DNA from 3 places in the Brachybacterium sp. ACRRE genome. Region 2 is predicted to be linked to each of the others. Evidence: riboswitches for the same ligand, from Rfam matches in the RefSeq annotation. Region 2 holds a riboswitch; each other region holds the start of a gene.
What was found. A riboswitch is a leader RNA that binds a small molecule or an ion and turns the genes downstream of it on or off. The one in region 2 is predicted to bind thiamine pyrophosphate.

Region 1: linked by a shared signal. The riboswitch ahead of thiD (bifunctional hydroxymethylpyrimidine kinase/phosphomethylpyrimidine kinase) and the one ahead of MHY49_RS11640 (TenA family protein) in region 2 are both predicted to bind thiamine pyrophosphate.
Region 3: linked by a shared signal. The riboswitch ahead of MHY49_RS01945 (MFS transporter) and the one ahead of MHY49_RS11640 (TenA family protein) in region 2 are both predicted to bind thiamine pyrophosphate.

Annotation. Positions count from the first base shown of each region.
Region 1 is NZ_JAKRMO010000027.1:10,727-16,683, reverse strand. It holds gene thiM (hydroxyethylthiazole kinase) at 74-1,042, shown strand; gene thiE (thiamine phosphate synthase) at 1,039-1,707, shown strand; gene thiD (bifunctional hydroxymethylpyrimidine kinase/phosphomethylpyrimidine kinase) at 1,734-2,612, opposite strand; TPP riboswitch at 2,656-2,775, opposite strand; gene MHY49_RS09575 (NAD(P)/FAD-dependent oxidoreductase) at 2,782-3,885, opposite strand; gene MHY49_RS09570 (helix-turn-helix transcriptional regulator) at 3,977-4,555, shown strand; gene MHY49_RS09565 (CsbD family protein) at 4,655-4,864, opposite strand; gene MHY49_RS09560 (cold-shock protein) at 5,079-5,282, opposite strand; gene MHY49_RS09555 (hypothetical protein) at 5,673-5,957, opposite strand, start outside.
Region 2 is NZ_JAKRMO010000037.1:1,519-7,475, forward strand. It holds gene MHY49_RS11630 (glycogen debranching N-terminal domain-containing protein) at 1-1,451, opposite strand, end outside; gene MHY49_RS11635 (TenA family protein) at 1,506-2,165, opposite strand; gene MHY49_RS11640 (TenA family protein) at 2,162-2,851, opposite strand; TPP riboswitch at 2,842-2,936, opposite strand; gene MHY49_RS11645 (SLC13 family permease) at 3,030-4,205, shown strand; gene MHY49_RS11650 (YetF domain-containing protein) at 4,218-4,790, opposite strand; gene MHY49_RS11655 (aconitate hydratase) at 4,836-5,957, opposite strand, start outside.
Region 3 is NZ_JAKRMO010000004.1:31,171-37,127, forward strand. It holds tRNA gene MHY49_RS01920 (tRNA-His) at 409-484, opposite strand; gene MHY49_RS01925 (hypothetical protein) at 677-1,270, shown strand; gene MHY49_RS01930 (thiamine-binding protein) at 1,311-1,652, shown strand; gene orn (oligoribonuclease) at 1,692-3,614, opposite strand; TPP riboswitch at 3,676-3,768, shown strand; gene MHY49_RS01945 (MFS transporter) at 3,760-5,175, shown strand; gene MHY49_RS01950 (hydroxyethylthiazole kinase) at 5,172-5,957, shown strand, end outside.

The DNA of each region.
Region 1 (5,957 bases), on a different contig from region 2:
ACGATCCTCGAGGGTCGTCGACGACCACCCGCCGCGGCCGCGCCGGCCCCTCGCCCCGACGAGAGGAGCCCGATTGGCCCCCGCAACCCCCGCAGACGGCGTCCCCGAGGTCGCCGCCGATCCCTCCGCGCGCCCCGCGTCACGCGTCGGTCCCGTCGATCCCGCAGGGCTCGCCGCCCGCTGTGGCGAGCTGCTGGACGCGGTGCGCGAGCGCGGTCCGCTGGTCCACGCGATCACGAACTCCGTGGTCACGAACGTGACGGCGAACGTGGTGCTCGCGATCGGCGCCGCCCCGGCGATGGTCGATATCGTCGGCGAGGCCGGCGACTTCGCCGCGGTCGCCGACGGTCTCCTCGTCAACCTGGGCACTCCCGCGCCCGAGCAGCGCGAGGCCATGCACGAGGCGGTCGCAGGAGCGCGTCGCGTCGGGACGCCATGGGTCCTGGACCCGGTCGCGATCGGATCACTGCGGGTGCGCACGCCTCTGGCTGCCGAGCTCGTGGCGCAGGGGCCGACCGCCGTGCGCGGCAACGCCTCGGAGATCCTCGCCCTCGCCGGCGAGGGCACCGGCGGCCGGGGCGTCGACTCCTCCGACCCGATCGACGCGGCCGTCGCGGCGGCGACCCGCCTCGCGCGCACGCACGGCGCCGTGGTCGCGGTCTCCGGCGAGCGCGACCTCATCACCGACGGGAGCACGCTCGTGGAGGTGGGCGGCGGCAGTGCGCTGCTGACCCGGATGACCGGCGGGGGCTGCGCCCTGGGCGCCGTGATCGCGGCCTTCCTGGGCGTGCGCGGCGAGGGAGCACCTGCGCTCGAGGCCGTCGTCGCCGCACACGCCGCCTACTCCGCGGCGGCCGAGCGCGCCGCCTCCGGGGCCGACGGGCCGGGCACCTTCGCGCCCCGGCTGCTCGACGCCCTCGCTGCGATCGGCCCGGACGAGCTCCGAGCGCCGGGCCGCCTGCACGTCGGCGCCGCGACTCCGGGCGGTACCGGGGATCACGGCGACACCGTGGATCAGGGCGACGGGGGCGAGGCGGCATGAGGCCCTCGAGCGAGGAGCTCGGCCTGTACCTCGTCACCGACGCCGCGCTGTGCGGTGCGCGCGGCATCGTCCGCACGGTCGAGCTCGCCGTCGAGGGCGGCGCGCGGGTGGTGCAGCTGCGGGAGAAGCACGCGGACCTCGCCGAGCACGTGCGCCTCCTGGAGCGTCTCGCGCGGGTGATCGATGCGCGTGCGCTGCTGCTGGTGAACGACCGTGTGGACGCCGCCGTGGCGGCGCGCGAGCGCGGGATCCGCGTGGACGGCGTGCATCTGGGGCAGGGCGACGAGGACGTGCGCCGTGCCCGCGATCTGCTCGGGCCCGACGCCGTCATCGGGCTCAGCGCGAACACGTCGGCGCACCTGGACGCCGTGGCCGCACTGCCCGAGGGCACCGTCGACCACGTGGGCATCGGCGCGATCCGCGCGACCGCCACCAAGGCGGATCATCCGCCGGCCCTCGGCATCGAGGGGTTCGCGCTGCTCGCGGCCGCCTCCCCGGTGCCGAGCGTCGCGATCGGCGGGATCACTGCGGCCGACGTCCCGGCCCTGCGGCGCGCGGGCGCCTCGGGCTGCGCGGTGGTCTCGGCGGTCTGCGCGGCCGACGATCCCCTGCGCGCGGCACGGGTGCTCTGCGCGGCCTGGAGCGGAGCCGCATCGGATCAGTGAGCGGGGCCCTCGCCCGTGGGAAGGAGTCAGCGATCCGGCGTCGCCTCGCCGTCCCACAGCTCGAAGAAGTGGTGCAGCGGCCCGTGGCCGCGGCCCACGTCGAGGCGGTCGCTCGCGGCGAGCGCTCCGTGGAGGTACTCCTTGGCGCCCCGCACGGCGTCCTCGACGGACATGCGCGGCAGCCGGGCGGCGATCGCCGCGGAGAGCGTGCAGCCGGTGCCGTGGTCGTTGGTGGTCTCGATGCGCGGGGCGGGCAGCTCGAGGATGCCCTCGCTCCCGCACAGCAGGTCGGTGCTGGTGGGCGACCCCTCGAGGTGGCCGCCCTTGAGGAGGACGCTGCGCGGTCCGAGGGCCAGCAGGTCGTGGGCGCGCCGACGCATCTCCGCCTCGCTCCAGTCGGGCTCCTCCCCCAGCAGCACCGCGGCCTCGGGCAGGTTCGGGGTGAGGACGTCGGCGAGGGGCACGAGCTGCTCGCGCACGGCGTCGACCGCGTCCTCGTCCAGGAGGCGGTCGCCGCTCTTGGCGACCATCACGGGGTCCAGGACGATCCTGCGCGCGCCGTGGCGGCGCAGGCGCTCGGCGATCACCTCCGTGATCGCGGCGTTCGCGACCATGCCGATCTTCACGGCGTCCACCTGCACGTCCTCGAGGACCGCGTCGATCTGCTCGCCGACGAACTCCGGATCGAGCGCGACGACCCCGCGCACCCCCTGCGTGTTCTGGGCGACGACGGCGGTCACCACGGCCATCCCGAAGGCGCGCTGGGCGGCGAAGGCCTTGAGGTCCGCGTGGATGCCCGCGCCACCCGTCGGGTCGGTCCCCGCGATCGAGAGGACGTTGGGGATGCGACCGGTGGCGGGTTCGCCGGGGGACGGCGCGCTGGGACTGGGGGCGCTGGTGCTCACGATGCCTCTTCCACGAGACCGGCGGGGAGGGCGCTCAGCGGTTCCGTCCCTGCGCCGGCATGATCCGGATCAGGTGCTCAGGGTCTCCACGCCGTCGCCGCCCCGCGCTCCTGCGCATCGCGTGACCAGTGGACTCTCAGCCCCTTGCCGGGACTCCCCTCGGTGCCACTCACGCTAGCAGGGAGAGGCTCCCGTCGGCGGCCTCGCCCACCGTGCGCGAGCGCAGCGCGGCGTCGGTGTCGGCAGTGGCGAGGTCGGCATTGATGTGCGCTCCGGCGAGCGCGCCCGCGGCCGCCGCGGCACCCACCTGCGCGGTCGGGTCGGTGACGTTCCCCGCGACCCAGACGCCCGGGACCTCGCTCACCCCGGCCATCGCCGACGGCACCTTCGCCCCCATCCCCGGGATCTCCTCGACGCGCAGGCCCAGACCCTCGAGCCCGTCGAGGCGAGGGGTCATCGTGGTCGCGACGGCCAGCACGCGGCGCGCGATCACCTCCCCGCTCGCCAGGCGCACGCCCGCGATGCGGGGTGCGCGCTCCCCCTCGACGGCGGACGCGTCGGGGGCGGCTCCGTCGTCGGCGATCACCTCGGCCACCTCCTCGTCGATCACGCGGATCCCGCGGGCGGACATCCTCGCGCGGGTCCGGGCGTCGAGCGCGGTGCCGCGGGCGAAGAAGGCGATGTCGTCGCTGAGCTGGCGGAACAGCCACGCCTGGTGCGCCGACATCGGGCCCGAGGCGAGGATGCCGATCGGCTCGTCGCGCACCTCCCAGCCGTGGCAGTAGGGGCAGTGGACGACGCCGCTCCCCCAGTGCCGGGCGAGCCCCGGGATCGCGGGCAGCTCGTCGCGCACGCCGGTCGCGACGAGGAGTCGCCGGGCGCGCAGTGCGCGACCGTCCTCGAGGGTGAGGTCGAAGCCGCCCTCGACGCCGTCGACCCTCCAGTCCGGCCGCACCGAGGCGACGCGGCCCTGCACGACGGTCCCGCCGTAGCTCTCGACCTCGTCGCGCCCGCGTGCCAGGAGCTCGGCGGGCGGCGTGCCCTCGCGGCCCAGCAGCCCGTGGACGCCCTCCGCCGGGGCGTTGCGCGGGTCCCCCGCGTCCACGACGATCACGCGGCGGCGGGAACGGGCGAGCATGAGTGCGCCGTTCAGTCCGGCGGCGCCGCCGCCGATGACGACGACGTCCGCGGCGGGATCCGCCGCGCCGCGTGCCGGGGAGCCGTCGCGGGCGCTGGTGCCTGCGGATGCAGCGGTGATGTCTCGGGGGTCCATGGATGCCTCCTCCTGCCCGCGGGGCGGGCCGATCGTCGTGTACGACGTCGACACTAGGCATTGATTGCCTATACGGCATACTCTCTTGCCTATGACGCAAGAAGATGCCGCGATCGAGACCCTCGTGCGCAAACGGATCCGGGCGCTGCGCGTCTCGCGCGGGTGGTCGCTCGGCGATCTGGCGGAGCGCGCCCGGATGAGCCCGTCGTCCCTGAGCCGGATCGAGGGCGGGACTCGGCGCCTGGCCCTGGATCAGCTGATCACGCTGGCCCGAGCCCTGGACACGACCCTGGACGAGCTCGTGGACTCCGGCGCGGACGACGCGGTCTCGAGTCCCACGCTCGACGGACCGAGGGGCGCGATGCGCTGGACGATCCGGGGCCAGCCGGATCTCTCGGTGATCCGTCAGCGGCTCACGGAGCCGCCCTCGGCGCCCTCGGCCATGCGGGCGCACACGGGGCGCGAATGGTTCGTGGTGCTCTCGGGGACGGCGACGCTGCTGCTGGGCGACCGGCGGCTGCGGGTCGAGAAGAACCAGGCGGCGGAGTTCCCGACGATGCTCCCGCATGCGATCGGCGCCGAAGGGGGCAGACCCTGCGAGATCCTGGGCGTCTTCGACCGGGAGGCACGGCGCGAGCACAGCGGGCCGCCCTCCGCGTCGGCGAGCTGAGTCGGCCGGGCTCCGCAGGCCACGACGCGAAAGAGCCCCCGCCCGGCGCATGCCGGACGGGGGCTCCTCTCGGAGTACTGGGACTCCGGGCGACGAGTCTTACTCGCCGTCCTTCTTGCCGGTGAGGCCGTTCAGGGCACCCTTCACGGAGTCCTTGACGTCCTGGACCTTGTCCTCGAGGCCGGCGCGCGCCTGCTGCACCTTGCCCTCCGACTCGGCCTCCTTGTCACCGGTCAGCTTGCCGAGGCCCTCCTTGGCCTTGCCGCCCAGCTGATCCGCCGTGTTCTCGAACTTCTCATCCGCACTCATCAGTGCCTCCCTCGCTGTCGGATGTCCTGCTCGTACCCTTGCGAGTATAGGGACGAAGGCCGGACGGCGGGCGAGTTCCACCTGGCCGCGAGCTGAACGCGGTCGCGCCCCGCCCTCCGCCGATGAGGGCGGAGGACGGGGCGCGGTGCACGCGATGCGTGCGACTCCCGGAACGAGGCGGCGGGCGGACCCGCCCCTCAGCTCAGGAGGAGGTTCAGGCCGGCTGGATGTTGGTCGCGGTCAGGCCGCGATCCGTGCGCTCGGTGTCGAAGGAGACCTTCTGGTCCTCCTCGAGGTTGCGGTAGCCGGAGCCGGCGATGTTGCTGAAGTGGGCGAAGACGTCGGCCGAGCCGTCGTCGGGGGCGATGAAGCCGTACCCCTTCTCGGAGTTGAACCACTTCACGGTGCCTGTAGTCATGCAGTCTTTCCTTCGGTGTGCAGAGAGCAGATGCCCTCTGTGCGGTCACGACGAGATCTCCGCCGTGCGCCCCCACGGCGGAACCTTCCCGGTGGGAAGGAGTCCGAAGTGGGGAGTTCGTAGGGATGGGCGCGGGGCCTCATCCGGTGGGCTGCCGAGTGCGCTGCGGAGATCCTTCATGGACCTGCGACGCCACGGTCGATTGCAGGGGGTGTGGGTGCTGCGGGTGAAGATGTCCTGACGGTCGGCCGTGCGCTCGATCGGCGCTGTTGATTCGAGCGTACCCGATGAATCCGGATCGCACGAGGGGTTTGCCGCGTGCATCATGCGGGAGTGTCGGGCGGAGCACTCGACGGGCACGCGATCAGGCGCCGCCGGCGGCGGCTGCCGTCACCACATCGCCCGGGCGAGCGCGGCGACGACGACGCTCAGCAGCTGGCCGCCCACCATCATCACCAGCCATGACGCACCCACGGTCACGCCGACGATCGCCGCCGTCCTGCGTCGCGAGCGCTGCAGCAGGGCGACGACTCCGATGACGATGGCGACCAGCGCCACGAGCGCGAGCAGGATCGTCGATCCCCAGCCCCAGAGCGCGTAGCCCGTGTTGTACTTCGCCATCAGCAGCGGCACCAGCACATTCAGTCCGCCGCGGATGGTGGAGAGCACCACGAG
Region 2 (5,957 bases):
CCGCGTTCGAGCAGGTCGGCGGCGTGCAGGGCGGCTGCATAGGCGTATCCCTGGACCTCGGCGAGGGCGATCGCGCCGCTCGCGAGGGAGCCGTCCGCGCGGCGGATCGAGTCGTCGGAGTCCTTCCAGCCCTGGTTGGTCAGGCCGTGCCCGCTCTCGTCGATGTACTCGAGCAGACCGTCGCCGTCGGCGTCCGCATGCTCGAGGAGCCAGTGGGCGGCGGCCTCGAGGCGCGGGCGCAGCTCGGCGAGCACACCGGGGTCGAGGCCCGCGTCGAGCGCGTCATGCAGGAGCTCGATCCACAGCGGCGTCGCGTCGATCGTGCCGAAGTAGACCGGCGGCAGATGGCTCGCGGCCATCTCCATGCCCTGCGCGCGGACCTCGTGGAGGATCTTGCCGGGCTGCTCGGCCGTGGCGGTGACGATGCGGGTGCCCTGCATGCTCGCGAGCGTGCGCAGGGTGCCCTCGGCGAGCGTGGTGTCGACGGGCAGGGCGAGCGAGGCGGCGATCAGCGAATCGCGTCCGAAGAGCGTGAAGAACCACGGGGCGCCGGCGGCGGCGAAGCTGCGCGCCGGATCGCCCGGCACCTGCAGGCGCAGCGCGTCGAGGTCCGCGAGGGAGCGGGCCAGGAGATCGCGGGCGGCGCGGCGCTCGGGGTCCGCGTCCTGCTCGACCGCGGGCAGGAGGTGGCGGGGATCGGCGGCCTCGAAGGGGACGTCCGGGTCGGCGAGCTCGAGCTCCCAGCTCGCCTCGGCCGCGCCGCGCGCCGGTGCCTCGAGGATGCAGCGCCAGGTGACGACGGGCCCGTCGGCCTCCGGGACGATCGGGCTGGTGCTGGTGCTGGTGCTGGTGCTGGTGCTGGTGCCGGTGCTCGCGCGGAGCACGGCCTCGCCCCGCTCACCGATCGACCACCGCGCCGCGCCCTCCTCGACGTGGGCGCCTGGTCGCCCGGGATCCTGCGCGAGCATCAGTCGCGGGTCCTTGACCTGCGACATCGTCGCGCCGTCGGTGACGAGCCCGAGACGCAGGGGCAGGGTGCGCGGATGGTCGTCGTCGTTGCGCAGGCGCAGCGTCTCGCGGATGCCGCGGCCGGATGCGGCGCGCGTGCGCTCGAGGATGACGAGCGGGTCGCCGGGCAGATCGGGCGCGGTGACGAGCCGGCGGAACACGACCTCCTGCGCGCTGCGCACCTCGGCGGACAGGGGCGAGAGGGCAGGGCGCTCGACGTGCTCGTTCTCGGGCCGTTCCTCGACCTCGCAGGTCAGGTCGGAGACGACGCGGGTGTCGCCGAGATAGACGCCCTGGGCGCCGACGCCCATGATCGTGCCGTCGGGCGCCGACCATGCCTGCAGCGGGGCGCGCAGCACCACGGCGAGATCGTGGAGGAAGGGCTGGTGGTTCTCGACGCGCCGCGCTGCGGACGGACTCGGGGAGGACGGAGGCGTGCTCACCGCTTCATGCTTGCACGCGCGGCCCCCGTGCGCTCGGGGAATGCACGCCCGCGATCAGTCCAGCGCCTGCTGCCAGAACGCGGCCTCCATGCGGGTGGCCGTGCGGAAGATCCGCTCGAGCCGTGCCCGCCGGCGGGCGGGCAGATGGTCGCCCGCGAGCTCGTCGAGCCGCGCACCGGCCTCGGCGGCGCTCGCCTGGAACTCCTGCCCCGCGTACTCGGCGATCCACTCGCCGTAGGGGTGCTCGGCGCCCTCGGCGAGGCGCGGCGCGAGCGCGGTCCCGATCTCCGCGTAGCCGATCGCGCAGGGCGCGAGGGCGACCTGCAGGTCCAGGGCGTCCCCGGCCATGCCGGCGTCCAGGACGAAGCGCGTGTAGGCGACGGTGCCGGTCTTCTCGTCGGCCGACTCGAGGGACTCGCGGTCGATGCCCCAGGAGGCCGTGAGCCGCACGTGCAGAGCGGTCTCGGTGAGGATCGCGGTCAGCGAGTCCGCGGCGGAGCGGATGCCCTCGAGGCTGTCGGCCTTGTACGCCGCCAGGGCGTTGGCCCGTGCGAACTGGAGGAGGAACAGGTAGTCCTGGACCAGGTAGTCCTGGAAGGCGGCCAGGGGGAGCGTGCCCTCGCCCAGCCGCGTGACGAAGGTGTGGTGGACGTAGGCGTCCCAGTCCTCGGCGGCGGAGGCCTTGAGCTGGTCGAACAGCACGGAGGCGCTCATGCCGTCGCCACCTCGCCGTCGGCCTCGTAGGCCGAGTCGAAGAACTCGTTCTCGAGCTGGACGGTGCGCGCGAAGAAGGCGCGCACGCGCTCGGGGTCCTGCACATCTGCGGCGTCGAGCTCGGTGCGCAGGAAGTCCACGAGATCGCGGAAGCCGGGGCCGTCGTGCAGGGCGATCCACTCGGCGTGGACGAAGCTCTCGGGCCGGGGAGAGGGCGCCCGGCTCGCCCAGTCCAGGTAGAGCCACTCGGTGACCAGCAGGACCGCGAGGATCGCGGCGTGGTCGCGGGTCTCCGCCGCCTCCCGGAACACGTCGAGGAAACCGTCGGTGGCCGCCGTGTTCGGGATCCGCGCGCGCTCCTCCTCGCTCACCCCGAGCGCGTCGAGGGCGCGCAGGAAGTACGTGTTCTCGTCACCGGCGACCTCCCCGGCGAAGCGCGCGAATCGCAGCCGGGCGGCGGGGGTGCGGGCGGTGGCCAGCGCGGCGCCGATCAGCTGCAGGAAGGCGTCGAGGAAGCGATGGTCCTGCACCAGGTAGCGCGCCATCACCTCGTCCGGGACGGTTCCCGCGTGCAGCTCGCGCACGAAGCGGTGGCCGACGGCGCGCTCCCACGCCGGGGCGTGCTGGAGGCGCAGGGACGCCGTGAAGGCGGCGTCCTCGGTGGACGGACGTGGGGCAGGTGTCATGGTGGCGATCCCTCCGCGAGTACGAGCTCGATCAGGTTCAGCGGGTGTGTTCTCAGCCCTGGTCAGGGCACCCCGTGCACGTGCGAGGGTAGCGCCGCCGCGCGCATCGGACGAGGCCGTCCCGCGCCGTGGGAGCCACGGGCCCCGTGGGCAGGCCCCGCGGTCTACGCTTCGCAGCATGCTCGGACTCCTGCGCAGGCGCGCCGGTGCGCTCGCGATCGGGGCGCTGGTCCTGGTCGCCGTGCTGTGCGTCCTCGGCGGCGGGCTGCCCCCGCAGGATCTCGCGGCGCTGCTGGAGCGGGTCGCGCCGGTGCTGGGATTCGTCGTCGCGATCGCGGTGCTCGCCGAGCTGGCGCGCGAGGCAGGACTCCTGGACGTGATCGCCCACGGCCTCACCGTCCTCGCCCGCGGGCGCACCGCCGTGCTGTGGTGCGCCGTGTGCGCTCTCGCCGTGGTGTGCACGGCCTTCTTCTCCCTGGACACGACGGCGCTGATCATGACCCCGGTGGTCGTGCTCACGGCCCGGCGCGTCGACGTGCCCGCGGTGCCCTTCGCCCTGGCCACCGTGTGGCTCGCGAACACGGCGTCACTGCTGCTGCCGGTCTCGAACCTCACGAACCTGCTGGCCAGGGGTGCCCTGGGCGGGGGCACGGCGGCGTTCCTCGCCCGCAGCGCCGTGCCCACCCTGATCGCGGTCGCGGTGCCGGTGGTCCTGCTGGCGATCGTCCATCGCCGGGACTTGCGGGGCCGCTTCCGGACCTCGCCCGCCCCGCAGATCCGCGACCGCGTCCTGCTGAGGGTGAGCGGGTGCGTGGTCGTGGTGCTGCTGCCCCTGCTCGTGCTGGTGCCGGCGGTGTGGATCCCGGCGGGCGCGGCGGCGCTCGTGCTGCTGCTCGCCTTCGCGCTGCGGCGCCGCGAGGCGATCGGAGTGCACCTGGTGCCCTGGCGCCCGCTCGCGATCGCCCTCGCCCTCTTCGTGCTGGTCGAGACCGCGCACGTGCAGGGCGCGACGTCGTTCGTGCTCCGTGCGGCCGACGGCGGCGCGGGGCCGACGGGCCTGCTGCGCACCGCCGGGACCTCGGCGCTCGCGGCGAACGTGCTCGACAACCTCCCCGCGTTCCTCCTCCTCGAGCGCTCTGCGGCGGACGATCCCGCGTCGGCCATGGCCCTGCTGATCGGCGTGGACGTGGGGCCCCTGATCACCCCGTGGGCATCGTTGGCCACCCTCCTGTGGCATCAGCGGATGCAGGCGATGGGCGTGCGGATCCCCTGGACGCGCTTCATGGTGCTCGGCGCGGTCGCAGTGGTGATCACGGTGCCCCTGGCGTCGCTCGCGCTGGCCGTCATGGAGTGAGCAGGCCGGACCTCAGACGCTCTCGGGGTCCGACAGCAGGCGCTCGGGGATCCGGTCGCGACCGACGACCTGGGACACGAGATCGCGGTCGATCCGGCTGCCGCGCCGGACGATCGTGAGCGTGCCGCGGACCTCGAGGATCACCAGCTCCACCTCGTCGAGGTCGAGCACCCCGCTCACGCGCAGGCGATCCAGCAGCATGGCGCGGGTCAGCCTGCTGCGCTGCAGGCCGGCCGCGACCGGCTCCCCGCCGAGCATGACCACGATCGGGCGCGTGCGCCGCAGCAGCAGAGGGACGCGGCGGAACCTGCCCGTCACGTACTCGAGGACCACCAGGGTGCTCAGGACGACCACCGCGCCGAGCATGGTCGGCGATTCGCCGAGGGTCGCGCGGGCGGTGATGCCGCCGACGACGGCCAGGACCACGAAGCTGCCGGCGCTGGGGCGGGCCATCAGGCGCGGACCGATCGCCTGCATGAGCAGGGAGAAGAAGCCGTACAGCACGATGGTCGAGGCGACGACGCCGAGGACCGCGCTGCCGCTGATCCCGACGTAGTCGCGCCAGATGAGGTCCCAGTCGATCATGGGGCCATTGTCGTCCCTGGGGACCCACGCCTCACGATGCGCGACTCACGCCTCGCGCGCGGCGAGCGGGATCCGTCCGCCCGCGAGCACCATCTCCACCTGGCGCGGCGAGAGCCGATGGTGCACGGGGACCTCTCGGTCCCCGATCCGTGCGGTGAGGTCCGTGCCGGCCTCGAGCGCCGCGTGGATGCCGTCGATCTCGACGAGATCGCCCGTGGAGATCCTGTCGTGGTCCTCCGGGTCGTCGAACTCGAGGGCGAGGATCCCGAAGTTCGCGAGGTTCTGCCAGTGGATGCGGGCGAAGGACACCGCGATGACCGCCTTCAGCCCCAGGTAGCGGGGAGCGATCACGGCGTGCTCGCGCGAGGAGCCCTGCCCGTAGTTCTTCCCGGCGACCACCACGTGGCCTCCCGCGTCCTTCGCCTCCGCGGCGTTCGCGGGATAGTCGGGGTCGATGCGGGTGAAGGTGAACTCGGAGATCCTCGGGATGTTCGAGCGGAAGGGGAGCACGCGCGAGCCGGCGGGCATGATCTCGTCGGTCGAGACGTCGTCGCCCATCACCAGGATCACGGGGGACCGCAGATCGTCGTCGATCGGCGCGAACTCGGGCAGCGAGGAGATGTTCGGGCCCTTCACGAGCTCGACCTCACGGGCCTCCTCGAGCGGCAGCGGCGGCTGCAGCATGTCCTCGATGCGCGCGAACTCCGTGGGGAGCTGCGGGCGCGGGGCCGGGATCCCGAGCGAGTCCGTGAGCGTGCGCGGATCGGTGATCCGCCCGGTCAGCGCCGCTGCGGCCGCGGTCTCCGGCGAGCACAGCCACACCGAGTCCTCCTCGGTGCCCGAGCGGCCCGGGAAGTTGCGGGGCATGGTCCGCAGCGAGTTGCGGCCGCTCGCGGGGGCCTGGCCCATCCCGATGCAGCCGAGGCATCCGGACTGGTGGATGCGCGCCCCGGAGGCCACCAGATCGGTGAGCCAGCCGCCGCTGATCAGGTCGGCGAGCACCTCGCGGGAGGTCGGGTTCACGTCCACGGAGACGGCCTCGTGCGCCTGGCGGCCCCGCAGGGTCTCGGCGAACGCGGCGAAGTCCCGCAGTCCGGGGTTCGCCGAGGAGCCGACGACCACCTGGAACACGTCCTCGTCCTCGACCTCGGCGACGGGGCGCACGTT
Region 3 (5,957 bases), on a different contig from region 2:
GCGGAACGGGCTCGGACGGGGGTCCGTGGTCGACTTCACCGACTGAGGGAACGGACGCAGTACGTCAGGTGTACGGGCGGTGAACGGAATGCGGACGAATGGTAAGAGAATTGATGAGAGGCATGGAGGAAGAATGGAGGCCGTGTGAGGGCGCGCCACCGTTCATGTGCAGGTCGAGGGCGTCCAAGAATTCGGTGCGGGGTGTTTCCTGCGCATCGATCATGAATTCGCTGCATCGGCATTCGAATGATTCCCGGGCAGCGGCGGGCTGCAGTGGGAGGCGGGAGAGGCGGCGTCGCATGAGAGCGGGGCGGCGGATGCATGGGCTCGCTGGGCGCCGCCGGTGTCCACGACGATGTCCGGACAGTCCTCCGGACAGAAAAAACGCCCTGTCACCAGGGCGTTTCTTGGGGTGATCGACGGGATTTGAACCCGCGACCGCCTGGACCACAACCAGGAGCTCTACCTACTGAGCTACGACCACCATGTGCGCTCCGAGGACCGCAACGAGAAGCAAGCATACCGGGCGTCGGCCCTGCTCCGCACCCTCGGACGGGGGTTCTCGCTGTGAGACGCCTTGCACTTCGCCGGCACGGCAGACTGGGGCATCGGTCCGGAGGACTCCGGGCCGGAAAAGCAGGAGCCGGATCCCGCCTCGTCATGACAGGCTCGCCGCATGCTCCTGCTCGTGACCGGCTCCAGCTGCTCCGGGAAGACCACGGCGGCCTTCTCGTGCGCTGATCTTCCGCGCATCGTGGTCCACGACAGCGACGAGCGCGGCGTGCCGAGCAATGCCGACACCGCCTGGCGCCAGCGCGAACTGCGCTGGTGGGTGCGCGAGGCGATCCGGTTCGAGGAGCACGGTGTGGACCTGCTGCTCACGGGCCAGTCGCCGATCGGCGAACTGCTGGCGGTGCCGGAGGTCGCAGACCTGCGCGCGGCGGTGTGCCTCCTCGACGTCGCGGACGAGGAGCGTCGACGCCGATTGGTGGCCCGTGATCCCGGGACGTGGTCGCCGACGCAGGTCGACGCGTTCCTGGGATGGGCTCGCTGGCACCGGCGGCACGCCGCGGACCCCGCCCACGCTCCCGAGGTGATCGTCGCGACGGGCGAGCCGGGCATGCGATGGGAGCGCTGGCTGCCTCCCGCCGCGAGGCCGCGCGCGTGGCAGGTCGAGGTCATCGACACGACCGGGACACCCGTCCTGGACACGGTCTCCCGGCTGCGGGAGTGGATCTCGAGGAGCCGCGGGCCCGTCGTCAGCGCATGATCCGCTTGCCCGCGGGCCGATGGGGGAGAACAGTGGGGGCATGATCATCGCCTTCTCCGTCCAGCCCACCGGTGAGCCCTCCGATCCCGGCCTCACCCGCGACCTCGCCGAGGGATCCGACGCCGCGAGCGTCCACGACGCCGTCGCCGCCGCCGTCCGCGTGGTCCGGGAGTCCGGGCTCCCGAACCGCACCAGCTCGATGTTCACCGAGATCGAGGGCGACTGGGACGAGGTGATGGGCGTCGTGCGGCGCGCGACGGCCGAGGCCGGCCGCTACGGCTCGCGCGTCTCCCTCGTGCTCAAGGCCGACATCCGCCCCGGGCACGAGGGCGAGCTCGACGGGAAGATCGAGCGCCTCGACGCCGCCCTCGACCGGAACTGAGGGCGGCGCCGCATGTGAGAGCGGCGCCGCCAGGCCGAATCAGCCGATCTCGTCGACCAGGCCGTCGCGGACCGCGGCGGCCATGGTCGGGGTGACGGGCAGTCGCGGGATGAGCGTGGCCTGGTAGGCGTGGTAGATGTCCGGCTTGCCCTCCCAGGTGCGCGCCTGGGGCTGGTTGCGCCGGTCCAGCTCGTGGTGCCAGCTGCCCCGCTCGGGATCCAGCAGGAACTCGCTGACGTACTCCCACCAGGCCTGGTAGCGGTCGGCCCACTTCCGGTCGCCCGTCACCTGGAACATCACGGCCGCGGCGGCGGTCGCCTCGGCGGCGACCCAGTGCATGCGCTCGTGCACCACGGGCGTGCCGTCCCAGTCCACCGTGTAGGGGAAGCCGGGCTCGCCGTCCATGCCGAAGGCGTCGTCGGCCCTCCCCATCAGGGCATTCGCGGCCTCGAGCATCCAGTCGGGTGCCTCGCCGTCCTTCGCGAGCAGCGCGGCGCGCCCGTGCAGCACCAGGCGGGACCACTCGAGCCAATGGCCGACGGTCGCGCCGTAGGGACGGAACGGATCGGCCGGCTTGTCCTCGTTGTAGTCGAGGATCGGGTTCCACGAGGTGTCGAAGTGCTCCGGCAGCAGCCAGTCCTGCTCGCGCGCGAACTCGTCGATCGCCCGGGTCATGATGCCCACGGCGCGGTCCAGCCAGCGGCGCTCCCCGGTGACATCGGCCGCGGCGAGCAGGGCCTCGGTCGTGTGCATGTTCGCGTTGATGCCCCGGTACTCCTCGCAGACGGCGAAGGCGCGGTCGAAGGTGTCCACGCTCATCCCCGCCTCCTCGTCGTAGAACTTCTCGTCGAGGACGCCCAGGGCCTCCTCGAGCAGCTCCGCGGCGTGCGGGCGTCCGGCGGCGGACGCGGAGGCGGCCGCGAGCACCACGAACGCGTGCGCGTAGGCCTCCTTGGCGTCGTCGATGACGGTCTCCCCGGCGATCTTCGAGAACCAGCCGCCGTGCTCCTCGTCCTTGAAGACGGTGCGCAGGGACTCGATGCCGTGGTCCACGAAGCGCCCGTACTCGGGGCTGCCCAGCATCGTGGCGAGCGCGAAGCAGTGGGTCATGCGGCAGGTCACCCAGAGCTCGGCCGGCTTGTCGCCGTCGAGCTCGCCGTTCTCGTCGAGCCAGCCGAAGCCGCCGTCCTCCCGCAGCGACTCGGCGCCGAAGACGAGGAGCTCCTCGCCCTCGGAGTCCAGCCAGGTGCGATGGGTGGCGCGCTGCAGCCACGGCACCGCCGGTGCGGAGGAGCCCGCCGCGCCTGCGGCCGCCTCGTCGGACCCGTCGGCGCTCTCGCCGTCGGCCGTGAGCTCGAAGGTGCGCGCGGCGGCCTGGGCCTGCGCGGTCGTCGGCCCCGGGTCGGCCACGAACAGCACCTCGCGGTAGTACTTGAGCTCCTGGATGGACTCGCGGATGTCGGCGAGGGCGCGGTGGCCCCCGTGCTTGGCGGGCGTGTTGTAGAAGACGCGGGGGAACCAGCGCTTGGCGAGCTCCTTGAGGCTCGAGACGTCGATCGTGCGGTAGGAGAGCCAGGCGGCGAACTCCGGCACGTCCTTGTCGAGGAAGACGCGGTCGGTGCCCACGGAGTTGCCCGCGAGCGGCGCCTTGCCGGCCTCCGGGCAGTGCTCGCGCACGTAGGCCAGGCACTGCTCCTGCGCGGCCTCGAGGGTGATGCCCGCGTCCAGCTCCTCCAGCAGCCCGGAATTCGTGTGCATGGTGCGCACGAAGTCGCCCATCTGCTCCAGCGCCTCGGCCGGGGGCCTGACGACGACGTCCACGCCCTCCCCGAGGATGTTGAGGTCACCATCGGTGACCAGGACGGCGATCTCGACGAGCGCGTCCTTCTCCTTGTCCAGTCCGGTCATCTCGCAGTCGACCCAGACGATGCGGTCGGCGGTTCCACGATTCGAAGTGCTCACGTGGCAAGGGTAGTCGCCGCGGACGGCGCCGCGGCCCCGCTGGCGCCTCTGGAATACTGGCGCGCCGGACACGGGGTGCGCCGCGCGCGCTGAGATCACACCCGTGGAACCTGATGCAGTTCGCACTGACGAAGGGATGTCCGCCATGCGGTCACGTCTGCCCGAGAGCCCGCCCACGATCGCCGCCGCGGCCCACCCGCCGCCGGCCGGGCCGACGCCGATGCCGCAGCTGCCGCCCGAGGGCCGCGCCGCACTGCGCGCCGGGGTGGTCGGCAACTTCATCGACAACGTCCACGTGTTCCTGCCGCTCACCGCGCTGACCCCGGCGCTCGCCGTCGTCGCGGGCCCGGGGATCGCCGCCACCACGGGAGCGATCGTGGTGATCGCGATGATGCTGGGCAGGCCCGTCGGCGGCATGGTCTTCGGCAGGATCTCGGACCGCCTGGGGCGCACGCGCACCACGAAGGTCGCGATCACCGGCACGGCCGCCTGCGCCCTGCTGATCGCCGCCATGCCCACCCATGAGCTGCTGGGTGCGGGGACGATCGGCCTGATCCTCTGCCTGCGCTTCCTCGGCGGGATCTTCGTGGCCGGCGAGTACTCGGCCGCGATCCCCCTGGCCATGGAATGGTCGGCCCCGCGCCGGCGCGGCCTCATGAGCGGGCTCATCCTCTCGATGGCGCCGTGGGCGCAGGCCGCGATCGCCTTCGCGACCGCCGCGCTGCTCCTGGTCCTGGGGCCCGACGCCTATGCCGCCTGGGGCTGGCGCGCGCTGTTCGTGCTCGGGGCGCTCGCCTCCCTCGGCATGCTGGTCTACTACCGACGGCACGTGGTCGACGCGCCGATCGCCCGGCGCGAGCGCGAACGGCCCCAGGGGCCCGAGCCGACGGACGAGCCCGCCGTCACGGGCATCGCGGCCATGCTGCGCGGACGCTGGGCGCGCGCCTTCTGGCAGGTCTTCACCCTGATGACGGGGCTGTGGCTGCTCACGAACACGACCGTCATCATGCTCACCGCCCAGCTCGGCGAGGACACGGGCCTTCCGGCGACCAGCGTCTCGGTCGCGATGGGCATCGCCTCGTGCGCGCAGGCGCTCGCGATGGCGCTCGCCGGGCATCTCTCCACGAGCACCGGCAGGCGCCGACTTCTCATCGGGTGGGGGATCGCGGCGACCGTGCTGGGCCCGGTGCTGTGGTGGACGGCGGTGGGCTCGAGCACGCTGGCCGGTGCGGCCGTGCTCGCCGCGGCGCTCCAGGTCGTCACCGTCGCCGCGTACGGGCCGGTCTCCGCCTACCTCTCCGAGCGCTTCCCGACGTCGGTGCGGTCCACGGGCTACGGGATGGGCTACAGCCTCTCGCTGATCCTGCCCGCGCTCTACCCGTTCTACCTGCCCGGGCTCTCGGCGCTGCTCGGGCCGCGCGCCGCGGTGCTTTCGCTGCTCGTGCTCGGCGGGATCCTCCTCGTCCTCGGCGCGGCGATCGGACCGCGGCTGTCCGCGGTGGAGATCGATCGGGACCTCGACGCCGTCGCCGCGCGGGACGGCCGCGGGAGCGGGCGATGAGCCGCGACGAGCAACCGCACGAGCACGACGACGATGCGGACCTGCGCGCGGTCGCCCCGGTGATCGCCGAGGTGCGCCGGTGCCCGCCGCTCGTCCACTGCCTCACCGCGACGGTGTCGATGGGCATCGTGGCCGACGGCCTGCTCGCCGCGGGTGCCCGCCCGATGATGACGGAGACCGAGTCCGAGGCGCCCGTGGTCACGGAGGCGGCCGACGCGCTGCTCGTGAACCTCGGGACCCTCAGCACCGATGCGATGGCGGGCATCCCCGCGACCGTGTTCGCGAGCATCGCGGCCGGTCACCCCTGGGTGCTCGATCCGACCGCGATCGGGCTCCCGCCCGTGCGCACGGCCCTCGCCTGCGAGCTCGTGGGGCTGCGTCCGAACGTGGTGCGCGGAAACGCGTCGGAGGTCCTCGCCCTGCGCGGAGGGTCCGGCGGACGCGGGGCCGACGCGAGCGACGGAACTGAGAGCGCTCGTGGCGCCGCCCGCGAGATCGTCGCCCTCACCGACGGGGCGGTGGCCGTCTCAGGGCCCGTCGACCGGATCGTTGGGGCGGACGCGAGCGCGGGCGCGGGTGCGGGTGCGGGCGATTCCGGTGAGGACGGCACACCGAAGATCGAGGTCCGTCGGGGCCACCCGCTGCTCACCCGGGTGACCGGCACCGGCTGTCTGCTCGGGGCGCTCACCGCCGCGTGCCTCGTCGCGGTGGAGAGGATCGGGCCCGTCGACCCGCCCGTCGGGACATCGGAATTCGCAGCTCGTGCCGCTCGCTCCGCTCAC